Regions from separate parts of the Solibacillus ferritrahens genome, predicted to be linked through region 2. Evidence: riboswitches for the same ligand, from Rfam matches in the RefSeq annotation. Region 2 holds a riboswitch; the other holds the start of a gene.
What was found. Region 2 has a riboswitch for glycine ahead of gcvT (glycine cleavage system aminomethyltransferase GcvT). Riboswitches for the same ligand answer to the same signal wherever they lie in the genome.
Positions count from the first base shown of each region.

Region 1: another riboswitch for glycine. It lies ahead of SNE38_RS04920 (amino acid permease); the one in region 2 lies ahead of gcvT (glycine cleavage system aminomethyltransferase GcvT).

Region 1 is NZ_JAXCLE010000003.1:178,862-190,221, forward strand. It holds gene SNE38_RS04900 (DUF3997 domain-containing protein) at 1-173, opposite strand, end outside; gene SNE38_RS04905 (RNA polymerase sigma factor) at 371-913, shown strand; gene SNE38_RS04910 (anti-sigma factor family protein) at 903-2,072, shown strand; gene SNE38_RS04915 (MDR family MFS transporter) at 2,225-3,421, opposite strand; glycine riboswitch at 3,930-4,008, shown strand; gene SNE38_RS04920 (amino acid permease) at 4,168-5,505, shown strand; gene SNE38_RS04925 (MFS transporter) at 5,887-7,095, opposite strand; gene SNE38_RS04930 (helix-turn-helix transcriptional regulator) at 7,108-8,370, opposite strand; gene SNE38_RS04935 (GNAT family N-acetyltransferase) at 8,586-9,137, shown strand; gene SNE38_RS04940 (ABC transporter ATP-binding protein) at 9,282-10,187, shown strand; gene SNE38_RS04945 (ABC transporter permease subunit) at 10,174-11,112, shown strand.
Region 2 is NZ_JAXCLE010000015.1:2,907-14,266, reverse strand. It holds gene SNE38_RS14180 (HNH endonuclease) at 1-16, opposite strand, end outside; partial or broken gene SNE38_RS14175 (vitamin B12-dependent ribonucleotide reductase) at 272-2,221, opposite strand; gene SNE38_RS14170 (lipoate--protein ligase family protein) at 2,473-3,252, opposite strand; gene SNE38_RS14165 (rhodanese-like domain-containing protein) at 3,406-3,789, shown strand; gene gcvPB (aminomethyl-transferring glycine dehydrogenase subunit GcvPB) at 3,918-5,399, opposite strand; gene gcvPA (aminomethyl-transferring glycine dehydrogenase subunit GcvPA) at 5,392-6,738, opposite strand; gene gcvT (glycine cleavage system aminomethyltransferase GcvT) at 6,762-7,865, opposite strand; glycine riboswitch at 8,125-8,217, opposite strand; gene SNE38_RS14145 (shikimate kinase) at 8,347-8,859, opposite strand; gene SNE38_RS14140 (hypothetical protein) at 9,131-9,271, opposite strand; gene comGF (competence type IV pilus minor pilin ComGF) at 9,288-9,740, opposite strand; gene SNE38_RS14130 (pilus assembly FimT family protein) at 9,737-10,030, opposite strand; gene SNE38_RS19310 (prepilin-type N-terminal cleavage/methylation domain-containing protein) at 9,939-10,490, opposite strand; gene comGC (competence type IV pilus major pilin ComGC) at 10,503-10,814, opposite strand; gene comGB (competence type IV pilus assembly protein ComGB) at 10,833-11,360, opposite strand, start outside.

The DNA of each region.
Region 1 (11,360 bases), on a different contig from region 2:
TTTATTGTATTTTCCTTTCTATCATTTACTGGTTCTTCTCCGTATATTTGAATTTGATGAGCTGAAAGTCTATCAATTCGATAACCATTCTCCAATGAAATTGTATAATCTGCTAATCCCGCACATCCGGATAAAATCAAACAAGATAAGATTAATAGAATAAAATGTTTCAAAGTTGTCCCTCCATTACAAAGTGTTATGTCCTTTATTTTAATACGCTTAAAATGGGGATAAGTTCCTTCCTTGTAATCTTGAAGAAAACGCTAAAGTATTCTTCTTGTCCCGATTAAATGAGTTAAATATTAAAAAAAAAAGAAAAATTTGAGAGGAAATGAATTTTATTTCGTTATAGTAGTAGGGGGTGAAACGAATGAATATGGACGAACTAGTCACACGGATAAAGAACGGTGAAAGTCATTATTTCACCAATATTGTCAAACATTATGAGCAGAAAGTTTTTATCACTGTTATACGAATAGTAAAAAACCATGCTACAGCGGAAGACATCGTACAGGATAGTTTTATAAAAGTATTTTATAGCCTACATAAGTATAAGAACACAGGATCTTTTAATGCATGGCTATATAGAATTGTAGTTAATAATTGTTTTGATTATTTACGGAAAAATAAGCTGCAAATGATACATATTGATAGTGAGGTAATGAATAGTCATTATCCTGAAAAAATATTATTGTTACATGAAAGAAATGAGCAGTTAGATCAACTACTTCAACAGTTGGATGAAACTGAGTACATGGTGATATTGCTGAAATATGTAAATGAGCTAAGCTATGATGAAATAAGCGAAGTACTTCAAATTTCTTTAAATGATGTCCGTAACAAGTTACACCGAAGTAAAAAAAAACTTAGGTCAATTTCAATGAAAAAAGGAGGTTATTTTTATGAAATGTAATTCTTATTTGCTAGAAGATTATGTAGAAGGTTTTTTAGAAGAGGTAGAACGAAATAAAATGGAAGCGCATTTGCAATCCTGTACAAATTGCCAACTTGAATATGAACAATTATTAAATGAGCAAAAGAGTTTAATTGCACAGCTCAATATACCTAGAATGGCGAATAGCCAAGCTGATGCGATTATGCAACGTATTCAAACGAATGAAAAACATAAAAAATCTTGGCATAATTTAAAAATGATTGTAATCAGTGCAGCCGTTATTATGCTGAGCTTTGTGCTATATTCTTGGAACCGTACACCGAATGAATTGGCGCAGCAGCCGTTTGATGAGCCAACACAATTAACGGAAACGAATAGTAGCGTGCAGGAAGGACTTATAGAAAGAGTACAAGACATAGATTATAATGAGGCATTTTTGGACGTTTCAATCGATAAAGTTGTAGAAAATGGTGAAAACTATGATATTATTTACCGAGTTAAATTTAAGGAACATTACCAGCAAGAGCAAAATAACTTATATAAGCAGTTTTTAAATAAGTATAAAAATGTAGAAGTAGCAAATGAGCCTAAAATTGAATCTACACAAGATGACTTTTTTGGCACAGTAACAACAAAGGTGCAATTTGCCATTCGTGATGAAACGGGCCAACTTATTTTAGCTACTTGGAAAACAAAAGGCGGTGAACAACCGCTAATACCGGAATACTCTTCAAGTGGTGGCGGTACAGAAATATTAGGTGAAAGGATTTATACAACATCTGTTCCTAAGTATACGACCCCATCAACATTTGAAGTGCTGCGAATGGAAGCCTATGTTTTCGATTTATTTGAAACGGATGTGAATACGTCGCAACTACAAACATTTCAATATAATGACGTGACGTATGCAATAGATTCGGTAGAAATAGATAAAGGGTCTATGAATGTGAAAATATCTACAGAGGGTAAACCTGAAAGGGTGCCAAGATATTGGTATATCGAGCATAACAATCGTTTAATCGGTTTAAATAGAGGAGATCATAAATATATTAAAGGTCGTAGCACTTATATATACGAGTTTGAAAATTTTGAACAAATACCATCTAATTTAAAATTAGTGCCGTCTCCTGTAAAGAAATTCAAACAAATTGACCCAATTGTATTAGACTTACATTAAAAAATAGACTCTCACTTAATATACGATTTAGGTGAGAGTTTTTTGTATTGGTGAAAATCTTATCCAAATCTCATTTCTTTATAATTAATTTAAAAGAAAAGCTCCAAAAGAATAACACAACAATATTTCAAAGGGATTGTTAATCTCTCTCTTCAATAAAGCTTGATATAAAAAACTAGACTGATAAACGCACATAGTAAAATAATACTGAAAATAATTAGTGGTCCAAAAAAGGCCGCTAAAATAACTGTGAATGGTGCCAACAAACGTCCAATTGTAAATTGCATGTTGGATGCAGCCATATACTGTCCTCTTGCATTTTCGGGGGCATATTCACTCACAAAATTGTATAGAACAGGCGCTCTTACAATTTCACCAAAAGTAAATATAATTGTTAGAAATAACAAGATCCATATATTTGTTGTAAAACCCACTGCAAACATACCAAAGCCTGCTAATAGACAGCTTAAAATAAACACTTGCTTATCGCTCCAACCTTTTAACCATTTGGTAATAGGTAGAACAAATAGTACAAATAAAATACCATTTAGTCCTAACATATAACCTAATACGTCTTTACTGGAAAGCTCGAAGTTTATAAATGAGACGATTGTCTGATTTGGTACGTAATCGTAAATATAAACTGATAAGTATAAATCTAATTGCATAATCGCAATAACAGAGAAAATTCCTGCCAATAAATAATAAGAAAATTTATTGTCCTTTAGTATTATAACGTAGTCTTTTAATTGTTTTATTGGTGAAAATAAACCTTCATTTGAAGTCCAAGTTAGCGTTTCTTCTAACCAAAAATAGATAAATAAAAAGAAAACCATCAGTACAATAGCGCAGCTCCATAGCAGCAAATCACGGTAATCAAAAAATAACCATGCACCTAAGATAGGACCTATAACTGCCCCTAAATTACTTCCTGTTAAAAATGTGGCAAATACTTCTTTTCTATATTCTGCTGAAACTGTATCTGCAACCATCGCATCACTTGCCGGTTTATAAAGACCCTTACCTATTGTAATTCCTAAAAAAGCAAAATAATCGAGCCAAATTATACTAGACATAGCGAATAGAATAAACATAGTAAACTGAATACCTACGCCCCATAGCATCACTCTTTTTCGTCCAAATCTATCTGCAAATGAACCTCCTATGAGTCCGGTAATTAGGCTGAGAACGGGTGGAACCATCATCAGTGCACCTGCCCAAGCCAACCCCAATGATTGACTAAAGTAAATCGCAATGAAGGGAAAATACATCCAATAAAATAAATTAAAGATTGTTTCTCCACAAAGTCTTACCTTTAAATTGCGTGTCCATATATTTTTTTTAACCATATAATACCTCATTGATTTATTTCGGCCGATGGGTTTATTTTAGATTTAAAAATATGGGAAATATAGACTTTAATAAAAAAATTTGATATACTAATAATATGAAAAACGAGTAAATACTACTTTTATTTGACGAGCACTATAAATAGAACATATATTCCTATTTGAACGAGTAAAACCACTCAACTAATCGACTATTAAAATCGATTAATGGAGTGGTTTTTTAGATATCCCACTGAAAATGAAATATTCATTATTTTCAGTGGGATACTTTTTTAAGGATGAAAATTCTGTAATAGGTTTACATTTTAGTGGAAACATTGATAAATTGCTTGTTTCAATTTAATTTTATCTTCTAACCATTGTATCCACTCAAAATAGTTGTTAGTATTAATTATTGTACAATAATAGTATCGTGAGCGACCTGTTTGGAGTTGGAGGTTGCCGACAACAAATAGGGATTAATTACATACATATCAAGCGAAGATCGTCGTGGATAGCACTACTGACGGGAGCAGTTTCTGGAGAGAGCGCGTGTACCGCGTCGCCGAAGGGTTCATTATCTCAGGCAAAAGGACAGAAGACAGGAATAATAAGGGACGTTATTATTCTTATCTACAGGAACTGGTGAATTATCAGTTCCTTTTTTAATTTTCAGAAAACATGATTGGATGAACCGCGAACATTTACCTATTATTTTGCGCTGTCCTTGTGGCAGACAAAATACTTATCCTTTGGAGGAATTCGTTTTGGAACAACATGAACTCAAGCGCGATCTTAAAAATCGGCATGTACAACTAATTGCGATTGGCGGAACAATCGGTACAGGGCTATTTTTAGGATCAGGAAAAGCGATCTCACTTGCAGGACCATCAATAATCATCGGGTATTTAATCGTAGGAATAGCTTTATTTTTCGTCATGCGGGCACTTGGAGAGCTCCTATTATCAAAAGGGGGCTATGCTTCATTCACGGAGTTCGCTACTGAATATTTAGGAGATTGGGCAGGGTACGTTACTGGCTGGACATATTGGTTCTGCTGGATTATGACGGCCATGGCAGATATTATAGCGGTCGGAATGTATACACAATACTGGTTTGATATCCCGCAATGGGTGCCGGCCATTGCCTGTTTAGTAGTCTTACTTATCTTAAATTTACTGACTGTAAAATTATTCGGTGAACTGGAATTTTGGTTTGCTCTTATCAAAATCGTTACCATCATCGCACTTATTGCAATAGGGATTGTATTGCTCATCATTGGATTTGAAACAGATGCTGGGAAAGTGGCAGTGTCTAATCTGTGGGAGCATGGCGGTTTATTCCCGAACGGAGCATTTGGCTTCCTTATGGCTTTCCAAATGGTTGTCTTTGCATTTGTTGGAGTGGAATTAGTCGGGGTAGCAGCTGCTGAAACGGAAAATCCGCAAAAAAATATACCATCGGCCATTAATAAAATACCGATCCGTATATTACTGTTTTACGTAGGTGCGCTATTCGTTATTTTAACGATTAACCCATGGGATACGTTAAGTGCGACAAGCTCACCGTTCGTTCAAGTATTTGCTTTGGTCGGTATTCCGATTGCGGCAGGACTTATTAATTTTGTCGTGTTAACATCAGCTGCCTCTGCAGGAAATAGCGGGATGTTTTCAACGAGCCGTATGCTGTTTAGTTTAAGTAAAGGGAAACAGGCTCCGAAATCGTTCGGTAAATTAAATAAAAATGCCGTTCCACAAAACGGGTTATTATTTTCTTCAGTAGTCGTATCAATTGGTGCACTGCTCAGCTATCTGATGCCGGATGATGCCTTTAGTATTGTAACGACAATCAGTGCGATTTGCTTTATTTGGGTGTGGAGCATTATTTTAATCTCGCATATCATTTATAAAAAGCGCCACCCGGATTTGCATGCGAAATCGATATTTAAAGCACCATTAACGCCGTTTGTGAACTATGTGGTTTTAGCATTTTTCGTATTTCTATTAATTATTATGGCGATTTCAGAGGCTACAAGAACTTCTCTTATGCTGACGCCATTATGGTTTATTATGCTATTTGTTTTATACGCATTTCGGAAAAAATAAATATAAGGAAGGCGCTCCGCATTTGCGAGGCGCCTCCTTTTTTATTAATTGACGAATATCGTGGCCAAAGTGGCGAATATCAAATGAAGAGTGACGATTAAGAGAGAAAAAGTGTCGAATATATAAAGGGAAGTGGCGAATACCTGCATAGAACTGGCGAATATTCCCATCGAACTGGCGAATATCCGCTTAAAACTGGCGAATATCTCAACTACTTTAGTTTACTCATCATGTGCTTTCTTGCCTCCATATGGATTTTAACGTCGCAGCTGTCACAGGAAAACTTGCCACGCATATTCCGTTTATACTTTTGGTATTTTGTTGTCCCTTCCACCAATAGAAAGGGCTTTTTACAGCAAAAACAGAGGGCCTCATAAGTGATCATTGTAACTCCTCCTGTACGAATAATAATGAATTTCTAATTAAATAAACATACACAAAGCAGGCGATTAGTACGCCAATAAAAGCAAATAAACTTGTTATGAGCTGGATTGAATAGAGTTCAGCTAAAAAACCAATGAGCAAGGTCAGCAATATTTGCATCACACTTTCGATTAAACCTAATGTACTGCCAAACCGGCCCATAATTTCAGTTGGAATCGTCTGCTGATAAAAAGTTGCATAGCCCGCATTACTAAATGCCATGAATAATCCTAGTAAAATAAAAGAAGCGATGGCCAAAATCAGATTCGATGAAAAATAAAACACAAAATAGCATACTAAAGTTAATGAAAAGCCTGCTCCTATATATGAAATGAGCGATAGTTTTTTGACATATTTTGCAGCCATAAATCCACCAACGATGGCACCAATTCCTGTTAGTCCAACAATTATGCCGTATGCAGTATCAGACACTTTATGAAAATCCTTTAAAAACGACATTTCCTGTGAATCAAGTGAATAACAGATCATAAGAGCGGTTGAATATAAAACAAAAAAGTATAAAATTTCCTTTTTCTCTCGTATAAATTTCCAGACCACATAAAAGTCATCCCGAATAACGGCAGGGGTAATCGTCTTCAATAATTTCGTTATTTCGCCTTGAACATTTGGCAGTAAGTACATCATCCATGCACTAAAAAGAAGCATGCATGCGTTTATCCACATCGCAGTAGAAGTACTGCTAAAGGCAATGATTACACCACTTAAAGCAGGTCCAATCATAAAGCTTCCGGAGCCTAGCATAGCGTTAATAGAGTTGAAGCGTAGACGATCATTTGGCTGTACAAGCTTTGTAATCATATATGTACTGCTAGGATTTGAAAAACATACTGCGATATTTGCAAGGAATATGAAGCAGTAAATGAGCCAAATGTCCGTAAGTAAAGGCATCAAACAAACAATACCTGCACGGGATAAATCACTGAATATGAGAATCGTCCTTTTATTGGACCGGTCTACAATGGAGCCGGCAAAAAAGCTGCAAAGGATTCGGGCAATTGGACCAATGATATAAATTCCTGCAACGGCTGCAGGCGACTCTGTTAAATGCCAAACCGTTAGATTAAGCGCGATTAAATAAATCCAACTCCCTAACTTGGATACGCCAAATCCAAACCATAAATAAAAATACTCTTTTCTTAACTCCATACATTCACCCTCCTAGCTACTCATTCGTTGTCGTACTTTTTCACTTGCAAATAAAGCTTGTTTATAACATTGACTAGCATGCTTATAGGCATGGAGTTGTTCATAAAACTGTCCCCATAGAGGGGCATAAAAAAGGGTTAACGCATAGTACTGCTCTTCATTAAAATGATGAAAAGCCTGTTCTTCCAACTCTTTTAGACCTTGAATGATATGCTCGTTCTGAATCGCATATTGTAAAAGTTTTCGCTGATAAATATGGTGCTGGATTGAAAATAGCTGTTCCTCATACCGATGGAATAGCTTTTCTAATTGAGTAAAATCTTTATTCTGATAACATGTGCGCATCCAGTTAATAGCAGAATGTAGATCTTCGTCATATTGATTTGCCGTTTCATAATGTTCACTCGCTTTTTGAAAATCATCCTGGCATTCGTAGCAGTAGGCGATGTTATTATGAAGCGAGCTCCACTGCATCGGTGTTTGAATCGATTCAACATTTTCCAGTAGCTCAATACCCGCCTCATATTCCTGTAATGCTTCGCGGTATCGGTGGAGATCATTATAAATAACGCCTTTCATCGAGTACAGCTTCAACTGAAATAACGGTTTAAACTGATGAGTAAAATAATGTGCCGCAAGCTCAATATGCTGCAGAGCCTTGTGAAATTTGTAGCTGCGATGGTTCGCAAAGGCGAGATGATAATGATAATTGGCAAGCTCAAAAGGATGTACGTTAGTTAAATATTGCGCATCCTGTTCTTTTTCAGCTAAAAGGTCAAATTCCGAAAATGATAAATGACCAAATGCGGTAATCGATACAAATAGTTCAGTAATACGATCTTTTTTCCAGCTGACAACTGGTTCAATTTCATTCAAAAGCTTTCTTGCATCAGTATCTTCTTTTATGGAATACAAATATCGACTGTAAATAAGCTTGGCGGTGATTTGAAGTTCTATTGAGTATTCATTTTGCATGAGTGTCGTTAATAGTACCGTATCACTTTCCGAAACAGTAACATTTGATAAAAGCTTTTCGTACACAGATTCCAAAAAGGTTGTGTGTTCGGAAATATCATGCTGAAGGTTTGTAAAATCTATATTTAAATTTGCAAATAACTGTTCATACAAATCATATTCTGCAATGACGATGCCGTTTTCAATGCGGCTTAAATAGGAAGGGGTACACACTCCTAAAGCTACTTCATCTTGTTTTAATTTCTTTTTCTGTCTGTAGTATTTTAAAAGCTTTCCCCATGTTTGCTCTTGTCTTTTCATTTGAACACCTCTTACTCTATTTTATCAAAATAACGTTGGGGAATATTGTGAATTTTTTGATTAATATTAATTGTGAACAACTATAAATGGTCCGACTTACACAATTGTATAAAATAAAGCGTTATTTTATTGCATAATATAACCTTGCTCTTATATGATAAGGAAATAAAAAAGATAGTTTTGTTTTGAATGGGAGATTAGATAGGAGAGATCGTATGTTTTATTATGAAGTGGATAATGAAATACAATTAAAGTTAATTACGCAAAATGATGCAGAGGAAATTTTTGCATTTATTGACCGTTCCCGCAGTTATTTGCGTGAGTGGCTTGGTTGGGTAGACAATACAAAAACTGTAGAAGATACGCGTGCATTTGCAGCAATGAATTTAGAAAAGTTTGCAAAGCGTGAAGGTTTGGACACAGCGATTTTTTATAAAGGACAATTTGTCGGGAAAATTTCAATAAATACGATTAACTGGACGTTGAAAAAATGCGAGGTTGGCTATTTTCTCGATGAAAAGTTTCAAGGTGAAGGCATAATGACACGCGCGGTAAAAGGAATCATTGATATTGCCTTTCACGAATATAAGCTTCAGAAAGTGGAAATTCATGCTGCAGTCGATAATAAGAAGAGCCGCCACATTGCAGAGCGTTTAAGCTTTATGCATGAAGGAACGATTCGTCAGGCGGAATGGCTGTACGATCATTATGTTGATCATGCAGTATATGGCTTGATGGTAGACGAATGGGTAGGGGAATATAAGTAAAGAATGGACCTCATCATTAATTTGATGAGGTATTTTTTGTAAATAAATGAAACCTTTTTGTTATTTAAACAGTATAATAACTGTTATCATTTTTCAATGATATTTAAAATTACTTACATAGGTAAGGAAAGCAGGTGTGGGCAATTGACAAAACCAATTGTTGAAATTAAGAATTTGAACAAAAAAATCAAGGGAAAGCATATTATTAAAAACTTGAACCTCGATTTTTATCCGGGCCAGATTACAGGATTCTTAGGTCCAAATGGGGCAGGTAAAACGACGACTATTCGAATGATGACAGGATTAATGTACCCATCGGAAGGTGAAGTTGTAATTGATGGTCATATGTTATCAAAGAATTATGAAAAGGCGATTAGTAATATAGGGGTAATCGTTGAAAACCCGGAAATGTACAAATTTATGTCAGGCTATAAAAACCTACAGCACTTTGCGCGCATGCATAAAGGTGTAACAAAAGAGCGCATTGATGAAGTTGTAGCTCAAGTAGGATTGCAAAACCGAATTCATGAGAAGGTAAAAACGTATTCTCTTGGGATGCGTCAACGACTAGGTTTGGCACAGGCTATGTTGCATCGTCCTAAGTTTTTAATATTAGACGAGCCTACAAATGGTCTGGACCCGGCAGGTATTCGGGAGTTCCGTATGTATTTACGTAAAATTGCGGCAGAAGATAATGTGGCAATCGTCGTATCAAGTCACCTATTATCTGAGATCGAGCTTATGGTAGACCGTATTGCTATCATTCAAAACGGCGAGCTAATCGATATTCGGGAACTCGAGCAACAGGTTGCTGCACAATATTACATTGAAGTAGGTCAACCTGAGCAACTGATCGGATTATTTGAAGAGCCACTGGAGAAAGAAAAGGGTGGCTACGTTGTAAATTTAACAAAAGAAGAAGTCCCTGCATTCGTCCGCAGGCTAGTTGAATCTGGAATTGATTTATACACAATTCAACCAATTCAAAAAGGTCTTGAAGATCAGTTTATCGAGATGACTGGTGGAGGTGCAATCGATGCAATACGTTAAAAATGAATGGATAAAAATGTGGTCACAAAAAAACGCTTGGATCATGCTGGGGCTTGTACTCGCATTGCTTGCATTTGTTTCAGGTATGAACAAATATTACGGTGTTGATTCCGATACGAAAGAAGCACGTATCGAAGCGAATGAAAATTGGCTGACACATTATAATGAAATGTTAAATGCTGAAGGTATGGCAGAGGAAGATAAACAATATTACCAGGATGAAATAGCGATGACTGAATATCGAATCGCGCAGGATTTACCTTCGTATGATGCGACAATGATATCAGAGCATATGGAAATGTCGATCACTTTAACGATTGTCATGATAAGTATTTTTACTGTAGTTATTGCAGCTGGGATTGTGTCTTCGGAATTTGGGACTGGAACTATTAAAATGCTATTAACTCGTCCAGTAGCGCGATGGAAAATATTGTTATCTAAACTTGTTACAACTATTCTATATGGACTAACTTTAATGGTAAGTGGCTTAATTTTTGCGTATATACTCGGCATTATTTTATTTAATACAGATCCAGCTGTTTCTTTATCAATTGTAAATGGTCAAGTAATGGAAGAGACAGTTAAAATTCCATATTTGGAAATGATTTTATATTCTGCTGGTTCTACGCTAATGACCATTCTATTTGCATTTATGATTGGAACAATTTTTGGTTCAAGCACGCTGGCAGTAAGTTTATCATTGTTCATCCTATTAATGGGTTCAACAGCGACAATGTTTATTGCACAATATGATTTTGCTAAATATATTTGGTTCGCGAATGATTTATCGTTTTACGCACCAGGCAGCATGCCGCTCATTGAAGGGTTAACTTTTACATTCTCGTTAATCGTCAATATCGTATATGCGATTGTTTTTTTAGCCATTACGTTCATCTATTTTATGAAACGTGATATCACGGCATAAAAAATAATTTTGCTCACAAATATATACTAATAAAATAAAAATTATTAAATTAACCTCATCTATTATCTGTCAGGATAATAAGAATGAGGTTTTTTATTTGGATAAAATTTCAAAATAATAGTTTGCGATATTATTTTAATATTATATATCAGAATTTTCAGAAAAATATATTGTAATTATCCAGTTTCAACCATATAATCAGTTTTAACAAAGTTAACTGGTACGGACGTTATGATGTTCGGACCAAT
Region 2 (11,360 bases):
GACAATTCTTTTTCATCGAATCACCCTTTATCTGTTTTATTAATTATAAAACAAGAACGAGTGTTCGTAAAATAATGGTGCTCGGCGTGTAGTCGTTGAGGGGTCAGCCACGACTTCCCTGCGGATTGTCTGGTAGATAATTTCTTATCAACACTTTTACATTTTTACCTTTATGGTGCTGGCAAAGCTAGGTAGTAAAAGATACGCCAGGGTTTCCCGCATATAGCCAAGTTTACGCTACATTTTTACAAATGTACGGGGCAACTTGTTTACCCGTAGGTGCAACCGTCAATAAATGCGAGTTGCGAATACCGTTTGCCACAATATTTTCGCGAATATGCTGCGGCATTTTTTTCATGAAGCCTGTGTTAATAAATGCTTCACGTAAACGTGCTGTTTCCGCTTCTGTTTGTCCTTCTAAGAACGGGAAGCTTCCGCGCTCTGTTGCTAATTCAATTGACTGCTCATAAGCTGCAATCGCAATTGTTTTGAAGATTTCATCAACAAGTGCATTGCCTTCTTCAGAACCATATTCTTTTTCGCAATAGATTAGTAAATCCGCAAGCCCCATAACACCAAGACCTACACGACGTTCACCAAGTGCTTGCTTTTTATTTTCGTCCAAGAAGTACGGTGTTGCATCAATTACGTTATCCTGCATACGCACGCCAACTTTTACTGTTTCACGTAACGCCTCAAAATCAACTGTTTTTGATTCCTTATTTGCAAACTTCGCTAAGTTCACTGCTGCTAAATTACAAACAGAATATGGTGCTAATGGTTGCTCACCACAAGGGTTTGTCGCAACAACTTGCTGACCATACGCCTTTGCGTTCGTCATGTCATTTGCGTTATCAATGAAGAAAATCCCTGGTTCTGCAGCATAAGTCGCACAAATATTGATCAGATTCCAAAGTTCTTTCGCTTTAATTGTACGATATGTGCGCACTGGGTAGCCAAGCTTTTCCCATTCGCGAACATCGCCAACTTCATGCCATTTTTCATTGTAATCTTTCATTTGTTCTGGCGTATAGTTTGCTACGTCAGGGAAACGTAATGGGAATTCCCCATCATTTTCTACAGCATCCATAAATTCTTTAGTTAACGTTACCGAAATATTCGCACCTGTTAAGAAATCTGCATTATGGACTGAATACGTCCCGCCATCACGAAGCTTTGTTTCAGCGTCACGGATAATCGCTTCACTAAATCCACCAAAGCCTTCAATATTTTTATAGTTTACAATGCCTTGATACATCGCATCTTCCTGCTGTGATAAAGGTTTGAATTTCAACTTTTCTTTTGCTAGTCGGATAATAGACTCATCGTCTGTATTCTCGATTAGATAACGCAGAATACGAGGGTTTTGCATTTTTGAAATGATAAACTCTACGATATCCGGATGCCAGTCTGCCAGCATAATCATTTGTGCTCCACGGCGAGATCCACCTTGCTCCACAAGATGTGTCAGCTTAGCAATATCATCAAGCCAGCTTACAGAACCACTTGATTTACCGTTTACACCGCGCGCCAGTGTGTTACGGGGACGAAGTGTTGAACCGTTTGTACCAACACCACCACCACGACTCATAATTTCCATTACTTGCTTACGGTGGTCACTGATCCCTTCTCGCGAGTCTGCTACAAATGGCATTACGTAACAGTTGAAGAATGTTACTTCTGTTTCCGAGCCCGCACCATAAATTACTCGTCCTGCTGGAATGAAGTTCATCGACACAAGCTGTTCGTAAAACTTCTCGAACCATTCTGTGCGCTTTTCTTCCGTTTTTTCTACAGATGCCAAGCCTGTTGCATTTCGCTTTGCAATCTGCTCATAGAAAATTTCCAAAGGCTTTTCAATAATATCTAAAGAGCGCTCGATTATTCCTGTTGTCTGCTCTTCTCCCTCTAGTACGTGGCGATAATCCTCTTCAATTTCAATAAGTGCACTCTTCTTATCGAGATCAATTGATTGGATAATGCCCAGTCCACGTGCCGGGAATTTGGGATCCTGCTTTACTGTCAGTACAACAAAATCTCCTGCTTTTAATGTTTTCTTTTCCGTATCCTTAAAAGAATAACGGTCAATCATGACAAGACGCGACACACCTTTATGTGTAATATGCATATCAGGTGTAATCGGATGAACTTGAGGAAATTGCTTAATATCCTGATTTAATTGATTGAATGGGATGGATTGTTCTAAAACACTTACCACCATGCAAGCCCCCTTTGAACGCTATTTAATAATTTTAACTTTCCCAACAAAAACGAGAATCAAACACCATATCTTGTGTTTGATTCATTAGGACTATCCCATATGTTGAGTTATATATAATTCCTTAAAAAAGATTACACCAAATTTTTTTTTCAATCAAGGGTTGATTTTTTTCAGTTTATGTTAAATCCCTATATATCAACGTTTCGAGTATCAAAATTTTTTTCTTAAAAATAAAAACAAGTGTTCGTAAACTATTTTTTGAAATTCCAGGCATCTGTTAAATATTTTTTTTGCATTAACTGTTCCACATATTGCTGTTGCTTTTCGTTTATTTCATATGGAGTCAGCTCTATATTTAGTGCCTCTTCAAACCCCTTTGAAAATGCATTTACACATTGCTCAATTGTAAAGGGAATATCAACAAACTGGTTCATCGCAACTGCCTTTTCAGGTAATTTTTTTCGCATTCTTTCTTTTGCCTCATCAGAATCAAAATTAAATACCGATAACAACAATTCCTCATTTAAATCCAATAATATTGCACCATGCTGTAATATGACACCTTTTTGACGTGTTTGTGCACTGCCTGCCACCTTTTTCCCTTCTACAACAAGCTCATACCAGCTCGAAGCATCAAAGCAAACTGCACTTTTCGGCTTTTTTAGATCATCCAGCTGTTCCTTTGTTTCAGGTACGCTAAAATAGGCGTTTAACCCTAGCTGACGGAATCCTTGTAAAATCCCTTCACTAATAACACGATATGCTTCTGTTACCGTCTCAGGCATATTTGGATAGCTTTCGGATACAATCACCGAATAAGTTAGCTCCTGGTCATGTAAAACAGCACGTCCACCTGTAGGACGGCGAATAAAGCCTAAGTTTTGGTTTTGAACAGCTTGTAGATTAATATCTTTATGTACTTGCTGGAAGTAGCCAATTGATAAAGTTGCAGGGTTCCATTCATAAAATCGAATGACAGGAGGGATTTCTCCTTCACTGTGCCAATCCAGTAAGGCTTCATCTAATGCCATATTATATGCCGAGCTGCATGGACCGGAATTAATAAAATACCATTGTTTTTTCACAATTTCTCGCCTCCAATAATTCATTTTAACAAACTGGCTCGACTAACTCTAGTTCATCTCTTATAATAGAAAGTACAGAAAGAAAGGGGCAATATCGCTGTGACAATTTTATACACGATTCTAGCAATTTTAGTCGTAATCGTTGCTTACGTAGTAATCAATTCAATGCGATTGAAAAAAGCGGTAACAAATTTAACGCAAGAGCAATTTATTGAAGGCTATCGTAAAGCACAATTAATCGATTTACGCGAACCTAAAGAATTCGAAGCTGGCCATATTTTAGGCGCTCGAAACATTCCTATGACGCAATTCAACACACGTCATAAAGAAATACGTCCTGACCTACCTGTATACCTTTACTGCCAAAACTCTGGCCGTAGTGCACGAGCAGCGCTATCTTTAAAGAAAAAGGGTTATAGCCAACTTTATCAATTACAGGGTGGCTTTAAAACTTGGACAGGTAAAGTAAAATCGAAAAACTAATCTTAAAGGCTCTCTAAATAATTAGAGGGCTTTTAATTATGAGTTTCTACTATTATAAAGTGAATTGTAAGAAGTCTAACATCTCCATTAGAAAAAGGGTCAGAATTTCTCTGACCCTTTTGAAAATTTTACGACACTGTTACTTGTTCTTGTTTTTTATAGCGTAACACTGGCGTTCTTGCAGCACGTGTTTCATCTAGACGATTGACAACTGTCGTATGAGGTGCTTCTTGAACTAGCGCTGGATTATCAATTGTTTCTTGCGCAATTTGAATCATTGCATCACAGAATGCATCTAAAGTTTCTTTCGATTCTGTTTCAGTCGGTTCAATCATAATTCCCTCTTCTACATTTAATGGGAAGTAGACTGTTGGTGGATGATATCCGAAGTCAAGTAGGCGTTTGGCAATATCCAGCGTACGTACGCCTAATTTCTTCTGGCGACGCCCCGATAAAACAAACTCATGCTTACAATGACGGTTATACGGTAAATCATAATGCTCTTCCAAACGGCGCATCATATAGTTTGCATTTAATACTGCATATTCAGTAACAGCTTTCAAGCCATCTGGTCCCATTGTACGGATATACGTATACGCACGAACATTTATACCAAAGTTTCCGTAATAAGGTTTTACACGACCGATTGACTGTGGACGGTTGTAATCGAAGTGGTATGTTCCATCTTCTTTTTTCACTAGTACTGGTTTTGGTAAGAATGGAATTAAATCCGCTTTTACACCGACAGGACCTGAACCTGGACCACCACCACCGTGTGGGCCAGTAAATGTTTTATGCAGATTCAAGTGAACACAGTCAAAGCCCATGTCACCAGGACGCGCTTTACTCATAACCGCATTTAGGTTTGCGCCATCATAGTAAACTTTACCGCCAACACCGTGAACAATATTTGCCATCTCTATAATATTTTCTTCGAATAAACCTAAAGTATTTGGGTTTGTCAGCATTAATGCTGCTGTATCTGGTCCAACTACACGGCGTAAATCTTCTAAATCAACTAACCCGTCTTCACCTGATTTAATGGTAATTGTTTCAAAGCCTGCAACAGTTGCAGAAGCTGGATTTGTACCATGTGCTGAATCCGGAACAATTACTTTATTTCGGTGTCCTTCACCATTGGCCTCATGGAATGCACGAATCATCATCAGCGCTGTCCATTCACCATGTGCACCTGCTGCAGGTTGTAGCGTTACTTCATCCATACCTGTAATTTCCTGTAGGGATGTTTGTAAATCGTACAGTAATTCCATTGCACCTTGAACTGTTGACTCATCCTGTAATGGATGAATATTAGCGAAACCAGAAAAACGTGCAACTGTTTCGTTAATTTTTGGATTGTATTTCATTGTACAAGAACCTAATGGATAGAACCCTGAATCCACACCGTGGTTACGGCGGGAAAGTGCTGTATAGTGACGCATAATGTCCAATTCAGAAACTTCAGGTAGTTCAGCTGCTTCTTGACGTACTAAATTTGATGGAATAAGCTCCTCAAGATCAAAATTAGGAACATCCAGTGGCTCTAAGTTATAACCGATACGGCCTGGTTTTGTAATTTCGAAAATGAGTGTTTGGTTTTCGTTATTCATTATAAGCCCCCATTTCTGCAACTAGTGCATCAATTTCTTCTTTTGTACGTATTTCAGTAACAGCGATTAGTGCGTGGTTTTCCAATTCCGGGTAAACTCGCCCTAAATCAAATCCTCCGATGATACCTTTTTCAATTAACGCTTTATTTAATTGTGTTACGTTATGTTTTGTATTTACTACGATTTCATTGAAGTGTGCACCTTTATATACAACTTCGAAGCCAGCTGCTTCAAAGGCGTTTTTTGCATAACGTGTTTTCACGATATTTTGTTTTGCCATTTCTTGCATACCCTGTTTTCCAAGTGCTGTCATTGCAACTGAAGAAGCAAGTGCAAGTAACGCTTGATTTGAGCAAATATTTGATGTCGCTTTATCACGACGAATATGCTGTTCACGTGCTTGTAATGTCAATACGTAACCACGACGTCCATCTTGGTCCACTGTTTCCCCAACTAAACGACCTGGTACTTTACGCATTAATTTAGTCGTAACTGCGAAATAACCGCAGTGTGGACCACCGAATGCTTCCGAAATACCGAATGGCTGTGCGTCGCCAACTGTAATGTCCGCTCCTAATTTCCCTGGAGGTGTTAATACCCCAAGTGCTAATGGGTTTGCCGACACGATAAATAATCCTTTTGCTTCATGTGTGATATCTGCAAGAGGCTGTAAGTTTTCAATTTGCCCGAAGAAGTTTGGATATTGCACAATAACGCCAGCTGTTTGTTCATCAATTAATCCTTTTAACGCTTCAACATCTGTTACACCGTCTTTTGTTGGAATCGTTACAACATCAATTGATTGACCATATGCATACATCGTTACAACATCTTTATACTCTGGGTGTACTGCTCCAGAGACTAATAGTTTTTTACGGCGAGTATGACCTGCTGCAAGCATTCCTGCCTCCGCCAATGCTGTTCCACCATCATACATAGAGGAGTTCGCGATATCCATACCTGTAAGTTCAGCGATCATTGTTTGGAACTCAAAAATCGCTTGTAGCTCGCCTTGGGAAATTTCTGGTTGGTATGGTGTATAGGCTGTATAAAACTCTGAACGGGAAATAACATGATCGACAATTACCGGCTTGTAGTGATTATAAACACCTGCACCTAAAAACGATACATTGCTGGCAGTATCTTTATTTTTGCCTGCTAGTTGCAATAATTCCTTCATTAAAGCTGCTTCTGATTTAGCAGGTTTAATATTATAGTTTCCTTGGAAGCGAACTTTTTCTGGGATATCTGCAAAAAGTTCATCGATTGTTGCAACTCCGACGCGATCTAACATTTCTTGCTTATCTTGTTCCGTCATTGGTAAATAACGATGTTTCATTGTTAACCCTCTTTTCAAAAGTATTATTTTGTACGTTTATAAAACGGTTTTTCCACAATTACAGCTTTAGCTCTATTTTTACGAATTTCAACTTCCAACTCAGTTCCGACTTCAGCGAATTTTGCGTCAATTAAAGCTAAACCGATGTTGCGTTTTGTCATCGGAGATTGCGTACCAGTTGTAACTTCTCCAATTTCTACCCCATCTTTGAATACTTTATATCCAGTACGTGGAATCCCTTTATCTATCATCTCAATACCTACTGATTTACGAGCTAGACCTTTTTCTTTTTGGTCAATTAATGCTTGTTGTCCAATAAATTGTGGCTCTTTAGCTAATTTCACTGCAAACCCAATCCCAGCTTCAAGTGGGTTAATATCTTTAGAAAGTTCCTGACCGTATAATGGGAGGCATGCTTCAAATCGTAATGTATCGCGGGCACCTAATCCTGCTGCAATAACACCTTTGTCCTTACCTGCATCCAAAATTTTATTCCAAAGTTCGATAATAGCTTCCGGTGTACCGTAAATTTCAAATCCATCTTCACCTGTATAGCCGGAGCGAGATACAAGTACCGATTGTCCAGCTACATCCACATTGTCTTTGAATTTGAAATATTTAATCGCTGCCAAGTCTTCCGTCGTTAACGTTTGTAGCAATTCCTCTGCTAATGGACCTTGGAGTGCAATTTGAGCATATTTATCGGAAGCGTTTGTTACTGTAACATTGCCTTCTACATGTTTTTGCAACCATTCGAAGTCCTTTTCAATATTAGAGGCATTGACACATAGTAAATATCGTTCATCTGCTAAACGATATGTTAATAAATCATCTACAACTCCGCCATCTTCATAGCAAAGTGCACTGTATTGTGCTCCACCAACTACTATTTTGGAGATATCATTCGTCAGCATTTTTTGTAAATATGATAATGCATCTGTGCCTTCTACAAAAATTTCCCCCATATGTGAAACATCAAAAAGACCAGCACGGTTACGGACTGCATCATGTTCTTCTTTTATAGAAGAAAATTGTACAGGTAATTCCCACCCACCAAAGTCAATTGTTTTCCCACCATATTTTGCGTATTCATCAAATAGTGGAGTACGTTTTAATTCATTTGTCATGTCATTTCCTCCTTAAAGTTTTATGTTTTAACCTTTTTAAAATTGTTATGGGGAATGAATATTACAATGTGCGGTACAGCTAGCTGCCTTTTTTAGAAAACGTTTTTTTCCATAAAAAAAGACAGAGGAATCCCTTTTAATGAGATTCTCTGTCCTTGCACCTGAAAGTTACACCTAAATTTGATACGCTATCACATTTTAGGCTTTCCCCTTTGGTGGCTGCCAGTAACTTGTACTATAACAGCGCTCTCCAGAGTTGCGTCAAATACGAGTCTTTTTGCCTGAGAGATTCATAGCAGCGCTATTTGCTCCTTCGGCGACGTGACATCACGTTCTCTCCCCGTATCATCATCCGCGCTAGTTTTTCAACTAATTTAAATTTACTGTACTCTTAGCAATATCCTAACATTGAATGTATTGAAAACGCAATCTTTTTTTAATTTTACTTAATAAGCGAACGTTATTGGTTTTTATTAAATAATCATTCGCTTTTAAGTCTATTTACTTGGAAAGCAATGTATTCAACTATTTGTCTTAATGATCTTCCTACAGTCAGTACTTGTATATGGCTCGCTTCTCGATAAGCCTTTCTACGGCTATGGTACAGTTCTTCTAACTCTTGTTCTGATGAAGTTTGTACAATGGGACGATTTTTATCATTACGAATTCGCATATAAATATCTTCAAATTTGGCGTCCAGGAAAAAGACGAGCCCTGTTCTCCGCATAATTTTCCGATTTTCTCCATTAACAGCTACCCCACCGCCTGTTGAAATAATGCATGCTTCATCACGGAATTTTTTTAAAAATTCCGTCTCTATTTTTCGAAAATGTGCTTCCCCGTATTGTTCGAAGATTTCCGGAATTGTCATTCCTTGTTGTCGAACGATTTCATGGTCCATATCATAATAGGGCATCTTTAAGTAATAGCTTAATCTTCTGCCAATCGCACTTTTTCCGCATCCCATAAATCCAACTAAATATATTTTTCGCATGCTGTTCACCTTCTTCTAATTACGAACTACTTTTCCATAGCACCTCAACTTCAATATATCAAAAAAGGTAGTATACTTAAATGTGAAAATGCAGTTTTGTATGTGTTACTTATTACTTCCCATTACCAATGCTTTCGTGACTCTCACCTTAAGTATTTCTTACCCACTTTTTAATAATTGCTGAGATATTAACTTCCTTCATTTGAAATTTATACTGCCAACCGCCTCTATTTTTGGAGGCGAGAGACAATTGTTGAAAGAAGTCGAAACTTCATTGAGTATTTAGTATGTTTATCGTAGCACGAACGTAAATAGATTCCAATGAATTATAAAATTTTAATTGTGCAAAATACGCATTTGAATATAAAATGGCAGATCCAGTAACGACGAATAATAATAGAATTGCTAGCATAAATAATGCCCCTTTTTCATTTCGGACCCAATGGTAACACGAGGGATCTTTCTCTTTCCGTTCCATCCTGCATCACCACTTTCATTTTTAGATCATTGCCCACTCCTTCTAGATGCCATTTATCAACAAATGGCAATAGAATCTCATTCCCCCCTTTATTAGACCTTTTCCGCAGATGCAACTCTGATTTATCAAAGACAAATAACCGGTCTTTTGGATCATTTAACATTTCAAGCTGAAGTGTACTGGAATTATACAATTTTCCGGATATCGAATTCATATTGTATTGATGCAGGTCGTAGACAAAAAACTCCCAATTCACTTCATTCTTCATCTTCTTTATTTGTTGGATATCATGTACCCAGATTAGGATTAGTAAACTGATCGAGGCGAACAAACCGAAAACCGTTAACTGAAATAAACTCTCCAACAGTGTAAATCCTGACTCATTTAACCGAGCTCGCCTCATATGCATTTCTCCTCTTCCATACCGTTCTTATCGAACAATACACAAACATACTGGCCGTCATAGGTCCAATGAAAAACGGTTTGGTCGATTTCCTGAATACCGTCAGATTGCCCGTATCTCTTATACTTTAACGCACCAATAAAGGCGACCTCAGCAGCATGGGTCTTCAATTTTTGATCGGCTATCTGCTGTTTCATATTATAAGTAAGGGGAATTATTGTTGAAGTCAGGAAAAATAGAATGACGACTGCTAAAAGTGTTTCCACAAGCGTTAGGCCTCCCTGTGTCATGAAAAACCTCCTTTTCTAAAATTCTTGCTTTCCCAATATTTACAGAGTATTGATAGCTCACATTTTCAAAATGGTACATAATCCGCCCAAACGCATTCGTATTTCCTTCCGTATTAAAGATAAGCCTTGAGTTCGGGGTGGTTATGAATATTTCAATGTGATTAGGTACCATCTGTTCATATATAACGCCCTCTTTATTCCTTTCTTTTATACGAATTCTACGACAATTGACGATTTCAAAACTATGTGGATTTTCTTTTTCGATAGAAATCAATTGCGTCATTCTTATTAATAGCTCATTTTGATTCATTAATTGTTTTTCTGTATAATCTAAAAATGGTTTATGTGAAAAAAGGAGAATTGCTGTACTTACAACTAAAAAAATCGAGAGAACAACGAGCATTTCCATTAAAGTAAATCCTTTTTCATTCGTTAGAACTGATTTCACTTTTAACTTCATCGTTATTACCGGTCAACTGCTCGAAGTAGGAGCAATCACTTTGCCATTCTCTATTAGAATTTTCGTATTATCCGGGCATCTTAAATCTTCTTCCATCACATAGCTCTCTTCTATTAAGTCAGCAACGGAGCTTGGGTATTCCTTATGATTTAACTTATAAGCTTCGACTTGTCCTTGAAGCATTAAAATATAGGCATCGCAGCCTTTTTCATCTATTGATGCAAAATGTTTTGATACATTCGGAATTGTCACTAAAATCAGTATGGAAATAATCAACAGTACTACTAGCATTTCAACTAGCGTAAACCCTTTTTCATTTTTCATCATCTATTCCACCTTTCCTTAAATAAATTCAATTACGTCATACATTGGAATTAAAATACTTAAATAGGCAGCAATAACACAAATAGCAATAATTATAAAAAGTAATGGTTGAATGATTGCCAGTAACCGTTCAATAATTTTCTGAAGTTTTTCATCGAGTAGCTCACAATATAAAACCAATTCACGGCCCAATAAGCCACTCGCCTCGCCGTGGGCAATAAAATGTTCAAACTTCGGATAAAAATAGCCTACAAGCACGACAGCACCCGACAAAGACTCACCAATAAGAATACGTTCTTGTAAAGTTTGGGCAATATATGCTATTTGTTTTTGATGTTGCTGGGATTTTAAATAATCGAATGCATCTTGGAGAGAAATTCCTGCCAACAATAGATTGCCTAAATGACGTGAAAACTGTCTTGTTAATATCAATCGCCAAAATAAGCTGAAGAATGGAATCTTAAATAACAAATGGAGCTGTATGTCGATGCGTTTCTTCCTAACATAGAAAATAAAAATTATCAGTAGACAGCATAAAGAAATGCT